2 regions of the Psychromonas sp. CNPT3 genome follow, and region 1 is predicted to be linked to the other one. Evidence: predicted binding sites of a transcription regulator. Region 1 holds the regulator's gene; the other holds the start of a gene.
What was found. Region 1 encodes ArgR, which controls arginine synthesis, uptake and breakdown. Its sites were predicted from a motif close to ANTGAATANNTATTCANT; they were not measured.

Region 1 (4,339 bases):
CAACAAGCCTATGATAAACGTGTTTATGATAAATAAATGTGTATAAAAAAAGGAGCGTAAAGCTCCTTTTTCTCCTTAGATTGGTTTCATTATGAGCTGAATTCTTTGTTCATCTTGATTTCCACATCAGATTCAATTTCGATATCATCTTCTTCGCTCATTTCTCCGGAAATATCCCCATTTCGACAAAGATCTTTGCCATGGTTCTTAGCGCGACTTGCTTCGTCTTTATGTAGATATTTATTGAGTTGGCGTTCAACTTTCTGAAATAATTGACCAATGGCGATATAAAGATCATCATGCTCTGCATGTGCAAATACCTTGCCATTCGGTACACCTATCTTCGCTTCAATTTTCACGCCTTGCGGCTCTTTAGTGATGATACAGTGTGGATTAATTAATGGGATTTGTAACTTTTCTAGCTTTTGAAAGCGCTCTTCTATTTTGCTACGCATTGTGTCAGTAATAGTAATTTGTCTGCTAGTAATTTCAATTCTCATATAAGACACCTTTTGGTTAGACACTTATTGTGCTCATAAATAGATTAGACGTTTTCTTAAATTTTAAAAGTGATATCGGTCACGTTTGATCGGCTTTTGATAAGAAGAGGTGTGATCTATGAGCACGCGTTATTTTCTGTATAAAAAAAACAAGAATTACTTGTTGAAACACAAATTTTAGGGCATTGTTGAATGGATAAGTTACCTGCCTTTTCTCCTTTTAATCCCTAATTCTGTCCTTCCTTTTTAAGTATTCTCACTTAAGTTTAGACCTATTTATATTTTTAATCGAAATAGAAACCTTGATGCTATCAAAATGCATACATTACCAACAATGGGGATTTGGCTGTTCATTTTTATCCGAATAATTATCATCTTGATCAACACGAAGCGTTATACATGAATCGGTATCTTTTTCTTGTTGGCTGCCTTTTTGTGCTGCCGCTTCGAGTAAATAAGTTGTCTCATCAGCGCTTAAAATTGAAAATTGATAATAGTCAGTATCCATTAACTCTAATAAAGATTTATCTGTTGTATAGCTGGGATGTAAAAGATGATGACTACTTTGTATTAATTGTGCGTTGATTAAGGTGTGTATTGCTTCTACTCTGCGCGTATGGGTGATAAAGGATACGTAATTGGGATAGCTTAGTGCGCTCAATATGGCAATGATAGCAATACAAATTAACAGTTCAATCAAAGTAAATGCGGAAAACTTAGACATGATCCCGCCTTATATTAGTCTGTGTTATTCAAATAATTTTTCAACTACTTTACAGGTTTCGTCTATTTTACTGAGATCGGTGGGAGTAATGAAAATAGTATCATCTCCTGCAAGGGTGCCTAATATACCTTCGCGTTTTCCGATAGAGTCTAATAACCGAGCGATAAGTTGCGCAGAGCCTGGACTTGCTTGAACGACGATAAGGCTACCATTATGATCTATATCTAAGACAAGATTCTTTAATGGGCTACCTGCACTGGGCACGCCTAATTCGGCAGGCAGGCAATATACTATTTCACGTTTAGCATTGCGTGTTCTTACTGCGCCTGATTTACTCAGCATGCGTGAGACTTTCGACTGGTTAATTTTATGAAAGCCTGCTGATTGTAATGCATCAACGATCTCACTTTGTGAGCTTAATCGTTCTTCTTTTAATAAAGACTTAAAAACATTCATTAATTCATGTGACTGTGTCATATCATTATTACTCAGGTTAGTTCAGAAAATAAGAAAGGCTATCATAAAGACTTTTAATCAATTATCAATTTATTCTGGTGCATAAGTATGCACTATATTTATTTTTTATGCAAAGTGATGCATAGCGCGGTTGTTGTTTTACATTTTTGGTCTACTCCCAAGGTATTAGTAAAGGGCGCTGCTAGATTTCTCTCATTAGCGCTATCAATCTTACTTAGATTATTTATGCCATACTCATGTAGAATACAGGCACTCGTGTTTGATATTTTTGGGATAATTAAGCTAGAGGTGTTTTTTCGTTAAGTTACTCTCTTTATAATAAAGCCGATAGGTGTTAAATGAGGGAGTATAAAGATCATCAATCTTAGGATGTTTACGTATTATGCCCAGATTTTATATTTTATTTTTTGCAGTTATATTCTCCTTTTCTGCTTTTACCCAAGCAGAGGAAGTTACTCATAAACAAGTGGTTCGTTTTGCGACGGAAGCAAATTACTATCCATTTGAATACCTTGATGCGCAAGGCAAGATGCAAGGTTTCGATATTGAAATAGCGAAGGCGATTTGTGAGCAGATGGACTTTGATTGTAGTTTTCAAAATCAACGTTTTGATAGTCTGTTATTAAGCTTAAAATTTGGGCGTTTTGATGCCGTTATTGCAGCTTTAGATATCACCTCTGAGCGTTTGCAAGATGTCGATTTTTCAAACAGTTATTATAAAGTTGATCCTGTCTTTTTAAGACTTGCCGATACAGAAGACATTTTTTCATTAAATGGTAAATTTATAGCAGTGCAAGCAGCATCATCAAATCAGGATTATTTAACGAAATTTAAACCGCATGATAGTTTTGTTATTCCTTATCCGACATTAATAAATGCGTTTAATGCGCTTAAAGATGCGCAAATTGATGCTATCTTTGGCGATCGAGCTGTTATTTTAACTTTTTTAAACAAAGTTAAAAATAATCAGGATTATATACTGTCTGAGATGTCGGGCCCTTTATTAGCTTCTTTTTCGAGTGGATATGGTATTGCGATAAAAAAAGGGAATAAAACATTACAACAACAGTTAAATACAGGTCTGAGTCAAATAAAAGAAAATGGTATTTATCTTAAAATATTTAAACATTATTTTAAGGGAGAAAATCAACGCTAGATCGAGGAATGTTATAACTTCCGCTGTATTTTTCATCTTAGATCACATTTGGTTAACATTTTTCACAGAATCTCAGAATATTGATTAAACTATTTTAAATTCAAAAAGTTTATGGAGATTTTTATGAAAGTTACTGTTCTTGGTGCTGCTGGTGGAATTGGTCAAGCACTCTCATTATTACTAAAGTTAGATCTTCCAGAAAATTCAGATTTGGCGCTTTATGATGTAGCGCCAATCACACCGGGTGTTGCTAAAGATCTTAGCCATATACCAACCAGCGTAAATGTAGAAGGCTATGTAGGAGATGATATCTGTGTTGCATTAGAAGGTGCGGATGTTATTTTAATTTCTGCGGGCGTTGCTCGTAAGCCCGGTATGGATCGTAATGATCTTTTTAACATTAATGCGGGGATCATTAAAAACTTGATCACGCATGTCGCAGAAGTTGCCCCTCAAGCTTGTATCTGCATTATAACCAATCCCGTTAATACCACGGTTGCTATCGCCGCTGAAGTGTTGAAAAATGCGGGGGTTTATAATAAAAATAAACTTTTTGGAATTACCACGCTTGATGTTATTCGAGCAGAAGAATTTGTGGCTAAGAAAAAAGGTCTCCCCGCAGAGCATATTCGCGTTAATGTTATTGGTGGGCACAGTGGTAGTACTATTTTACCCCTTTTATCGCAAGTGCAAGGTGTGCAATTTTCTCATCAAGAGGTGATTGATTTAACTGAGCGCATTCAAAATGCAGGAACTGAAGTCGTGAATGCTAAAGCTGGCGGGGGATCTGCTACTTTATCAATGGCACGAGCTGCCTCTATTTTTGGTGTTAATTTAGTACACGCTTTACTTGGTAAGCAAGGCATTATACAAAATGCTTATGTCGATGGCGGAAATAGCTGTTCACCTTTTTTCACTCAACCTTTATTGTTAGGTAAAAAAGGCATTGAACGTGTATTACCATATGGTGAATTGAGCGATTTTGAAGACAAGAAAAAAGAAGAGATGCTTGAATTGTTGCATGCTGATATTGAAAAAGGCATTGAATTTGTAAAAAATAATAGTTAATAAGTAACCTTTGCCAAAAGATTTTTAAAAGGCCCATATTGATGGGTCTTTTTTTTATTATCATTTAAGCTTGTCGATATTTATCTTTATTTTCATTTTATCGCATACAATGAAAAGCGTTAACCCATCCTAGTATCCTCACTCAAACTCACTTTATCTTTTTAGGTAGAGCCTTTAAACTATTATTAATGATACGTTTTGTTACTTGGAAATAAGCTTTAAAATTCAAACTTTAAGTATAAAAAAGAAGAGATCACGAAGAAAGCATATTAATTTCATTTTTTAATGTTTTTACTCCTGAGTATATTTCTTTATAGTATGCACTTTGAAAATTAAGCTGAGTGTTATATGGATTATTTACCCATTTTTACCAAGTTAGAAAATCGTGCTTGCTTGGTCGTCGGAGGCGGTGAT
Region 2 (4,339 bases), 440 kb from region 1:
TTACGATATACACGACCCGGAGAAATAATGCGTACCGGTGGTTGTTGTTTTTCCATCGTACGGATTTGTACGCCAGATGTTTGTGTGCGTAATACCAGTTCAGGACTAAAGTAGAAAGTATCGTGATCTGCACGTGCAGGATGATGCTCTGGAATATTTAAGGCATCAAAGTTATGGTATGTATCTTCAACTTCAGGCCCGTTTTTAACTTCAAAACCAAGCTCACTAAAAAATTCAACAATACGCTCTGTAGTTCGCGTGACAGGATGAATGTTACCAAGTAATGCACCACGACCTGGTAAGGTGACGTCTATTGTTTCTTCTGCCAATTTAGCATTTAAAACTGCATTTTCAAAAAACTTTTTACGTGTAACTAAAACAGCCTGGATTGCTTGTTTCGCTTTATTAATTTTTTGTCCCGCAGCCGGTTTTTCTTCTGCAGGTAATTTCCCTAAGCCTTTCATTTGCTCAGTCATAAGACCCTTCTTACCTAAATATTGTAAGCGGATCTCTTCTAACTGATTGCCATCTATGGCATTTTCTATTTGTTGTTGCGCATTAGCAACGATTTCATCAAGGTGCTGCATTAGTTTCATCTCGTCTGTGAAGTAAGCAATAACAATTTATTAAATTGGTTACAAAAAAAGAATATGCAAGATATTACTTAAATCAGAGGGATAAGGCTAGTACTGTTGCAGTTTGGACGAAAAATAGCAAAGAAAATGCTTGCTATTTTTTTGCAACATTTACATAAAAAAGAGAAAAAACATTTTAATTTAGGATAAATATCTTATGCTAAAAAGCACTTAAGGGACCTGCCACTTTGCATCAATAATACACTTTTCACCTGCAAAAACAGTAGCTTCAAAATAATCGCCGGAATTTATCTTACCCACCCCTTTTGGTGTTCCGCTCATGAGGATGTCGCCATCACACATCGACATAAACAGCCCCACTTCCTTTAAAATCTGTGCGGGTTTATAAATCATCGATGCGACGCAGCCTTGCTGCACTTGGCGCTGATTTATGCTCAATACTAAAGATAATTTATTAATGTCGCCATTAAATTCGATAAAGTGACTAAAAACAGCAGAACCATCAAAGGCTTTTGCGCGCTCCCACGGTAAACCTTTTTCTTTGAGTCTGTTTTGTAAGTGACGCTTCGTTAAATCCAGACCAAAACCAAGCGCATGTATTTTCCCGCCTTGGATCAAAAAAGCCAGCTCCGCTTCGTAATGTATCTCTTCATTTCCAGCACAAGATAGATGCTCACTGATCGCTGAATTTGGTTTTAAAAAGATCACCATTTCTTCTGGCACTTCATTTTTTAACTCTTCAATATGCGCATAATAATTACGCCCGATACACACTATTTTACTCGGCGCTATCAACTTATCGTTTAACGTGATCTTATTTATCATTACTTAGACCTTTATGCTTTATTAGCACTGGCGAAGATAGCTCATTAACAAGCATCCATTCCCTTCAAGCTAGCGTCCCAAAAAACAAGTCCAATCTAGCTTGCTTGTTGACTTTTCGTCTTGAAGTATCATGAGTATACCTCTACATCGGAAGAACACGATTACGCCCTAAACGTTTTGCTTCATAAAGAAAAGTATCCGCACGCGCGATAAATGAGGTTAATGACTCACCTTTTTGAAATTCAACCACGCCAAAAGACGCCGAGATGTTATCGATCATTTGCCCACTGCGTTTATCTTTTAAGTTCAATTTTTCTATCAATCGGCGTAATGATTCCGCAAAGTGGCGCGCCAAACGTAGATTTGTTTTCGGCAATAAAATAACAAACTCCTCACCCCCAAATCGATACGCCGTCGTACCATCACGCATACTTTCATTAAATTTTCGGCCTACCGCTTTAAGTACTTGGTCACCCAACAAGTGCCCCCATTGATCGTTAAACTTTTTGAAATGATCAATATCCGCTAAAATAAGACATAATCCATCGGCTTTTGTACTTAAAAAAGTCGAAAGTTCCGTATCAAAGGCATACCGATTTAACAACCCGGTTAATGAATCGTATAATGCTTGGCGTTGACTTTTTTCTAATGCTTTTTTTAATGAGCCGATTTCGTCTTGAGCAGAGCTTAAACTATGGCTAAAAAATTGTGTCGATCGATGCATCTCTTGTGAATCTACCATCAATTTTTTCATCAACACAACCACTTCATCAACAGACCAACCCTCATCTTCAATACGCCCCATTTCTTCAAAATTTTTCGCAAATGTTTTTTGAAACTTAGAGGTGTCTACACGCGTATCTTTTAATGATTGATCTAATTGTATCAACATTTTTTCAACACTTTGACGTATGTTCCAAGTGTCTGATTCTATTTCACTCGCCACAAATTCGCGATATAAGGACTCGGCCTGCACGGGTGGGCATATTTCATGATCTAAAAGCAATTTATCCAATTGACTATTGAGCTCAGGGAACTCGTCAGATACATAGGTATACCATAACGAATAGTTAAGCGGGGTCGTTGGTACTTTATATTTCATCATTAAGGGTACTGCTTTTTTCAAATATGAAGCAGATTGAACTAATAAATCGTTATTCATCGTTATTGGCTCCTAACTTATCTTCTTTAGCATAGTGCAAATTTAAGACCTATGTAAAACAGTCAAAAATACGAACTCATTCAAAAAGTGCATATTTATGCAGAGAATGTGCACTGAGCATGCATTTGACGTTTACTTGGCACTTAAAAACAAGTATTCTTAGCGCCTAATTGTAAACGACATTCACTGAAAAAAAAGAGATAATTAAGGTTATTAACGAGCTTAATATGAAAAAATACGATATAAAAACATGCCTCACATTCCTTCTACCGTCACTACTTGGTTTATTGCTATTTATGACGCCGATACACTTTCAAGGCTCACTCACCATTCCCATCGCCATCATCTCCAAAGCATTACAATCCCTATTAGCAGATTCTTTAGTTTATATTATCATGTGCGTCATTGTTTCGAGCGCTCTGGTGACCACTGCATGTCGATTTTTTAAAATTGACTGCATTGAAAAAAGCCCTTTTTTCTCCGCCCTTTTTAAAATCACCCCCGTTTGGTTTTTTATCCGCATTCTCGGTGCGATTTTTGTTCTTCTGAGTTTATATACTGTGGGACCTGAGGCTATTTACTCTTCGGGTACTGGCGGACTTGTATTAAATGACTTACTGCCGGTTCTTTTTTGTGTGTTCTTTTTTGCAGGAATGCTTTTGCCCTTGTTACTCAATTTTGGTTTATTAGAATTATTTGGAACATTACTCACAAAAGTCATGCGCCCCGTGTTTAACCTACCCGGACGCAGTGCGATTGACTGTTTAGCCTCTTGGCTCGGTGATGGTAGCGTGGGTATTTTATTAACCAATAAACAATACGAAGCAAAATTTTATACGCAACGAGAAGCAGCCGTTATTGGTACAACGTTCTCAGCGGTTTCAATTACGTTTTCACTCGTGGTCATTGCACAAGTTGGTTTAGAGCACCTTTTTGTACCTTTCTACTTTGCCGTTTGTTTAGCCGGTATTGTGGCCGCTATTATTGTGCCTAAATTGCCACCGTTATGTTGGAAAAAAGATATTTACATTGATGGCTCTAAGCCATGTAAAGACAGTGAAATGACCCCTAAAGGCCACTCTGTTTTTTCTTGGGGACTCGAACAAGCACTCAATAAAGCGCAGCACGCTAACGGTGTAAAAGAAACACTTAAAGATGGCCTAAAAAATGCTGTTGATATGATTTTTGGTGTTTTACCTGTGGTGATGGGGGTGGGCACTGTCGCGCTGATGCTCGCAGAATACACGCCTCTTTTTGATTATTTAGGTTACCCTTTTATTCCCTTTTTAGAATTGTTACATATTCCAGAAGCTGAACTCGCCTCAAAAACAATTGTAGTGGGCTTTGCTGATATGTTTATTCCCTCGATTTTAGCCTCCTCCATTAGCTCTGATATGACGCGTTTTATTATTGCTGCGATGTCAGTCACTCAGCTTATCTATATGAGTGAAGTTGGCGCTCTTTTATTAGGCAGTAAAATTCCGATTAATATTGCAGAGCTCTTTATTGTGTTTATACTACGCACTTTAGTCACCCTACCTGTTATTGCGGGTGTGGCGCACCTTATTTTTTAATACGAGTATATTTATGGACATGACGGTTTATTTACATGCATTAACAGCACTATTTATTATTATTGATCCTATCGGAAGTTCACTAATATTTAATTCTTTAAGCACCATGCATGAGCCACGTGTTCGTAATTTTATGGCGGTGAAAGCCGTCCTTATGAGCGCCACCATTTTGATCCTTTTTG

Region 2: PCNPT3_RS04540 (YjiH family protein) is a predicted target of ArgR. The motif match lies at 2,670-2,687, and genes of this name have one in related genera.

Annotation. Positions count from the first base shown of each region.
Region 1 is NC_020802.1:581,016-585,354, forward strand. It holds gene tyrA (bifunctional chorismate mutase/prephenate dehydrogenase) at 1-36, shown strand, start outside; gene hpf (ribosome hibernation-promoting factor, HPF/YfiA family) at 90-524, opposite strand; gene PCNPT3_RS02600 (type IV pilin protein) at 826-1,224, opposite strand; gene argR (transcriptional regulator ArgR) at 1,249-1,701, opposite strand; gene PCNPT3_RS02610 (transporter substrate-binding domain-containing protein) at 2,084-2,857, shown strand; gene mdh (malate dehydrogenase) at 2,981-3,925, shown strand; gene cysG (siroheme synthase CysG) at 4,274-4,339, shown strand, end outside.
Region 2 is NC_020802.1:1,024,563-1,028,901, reverse strand. It holds gene pheS (phenylalanine--tRNA ligase subunit alpha) at 1-587, opposite strand, end outside; gene PCNPT3_RS04550 (fumarylacetoacetate hydrolase family protein) at 807-1,421, opposite strand; gene PCNPT3_RS04545 (GGDEF domain-containing protein) at 1,564-2,583, opposite strand; gene PCNPT3_RS04540 (YjiH family protein) at 2,811-4,157, shown strand; gene PCNPT3_RS04535 (MarC family protein) at 4,171-4,339, shown strand, end outside.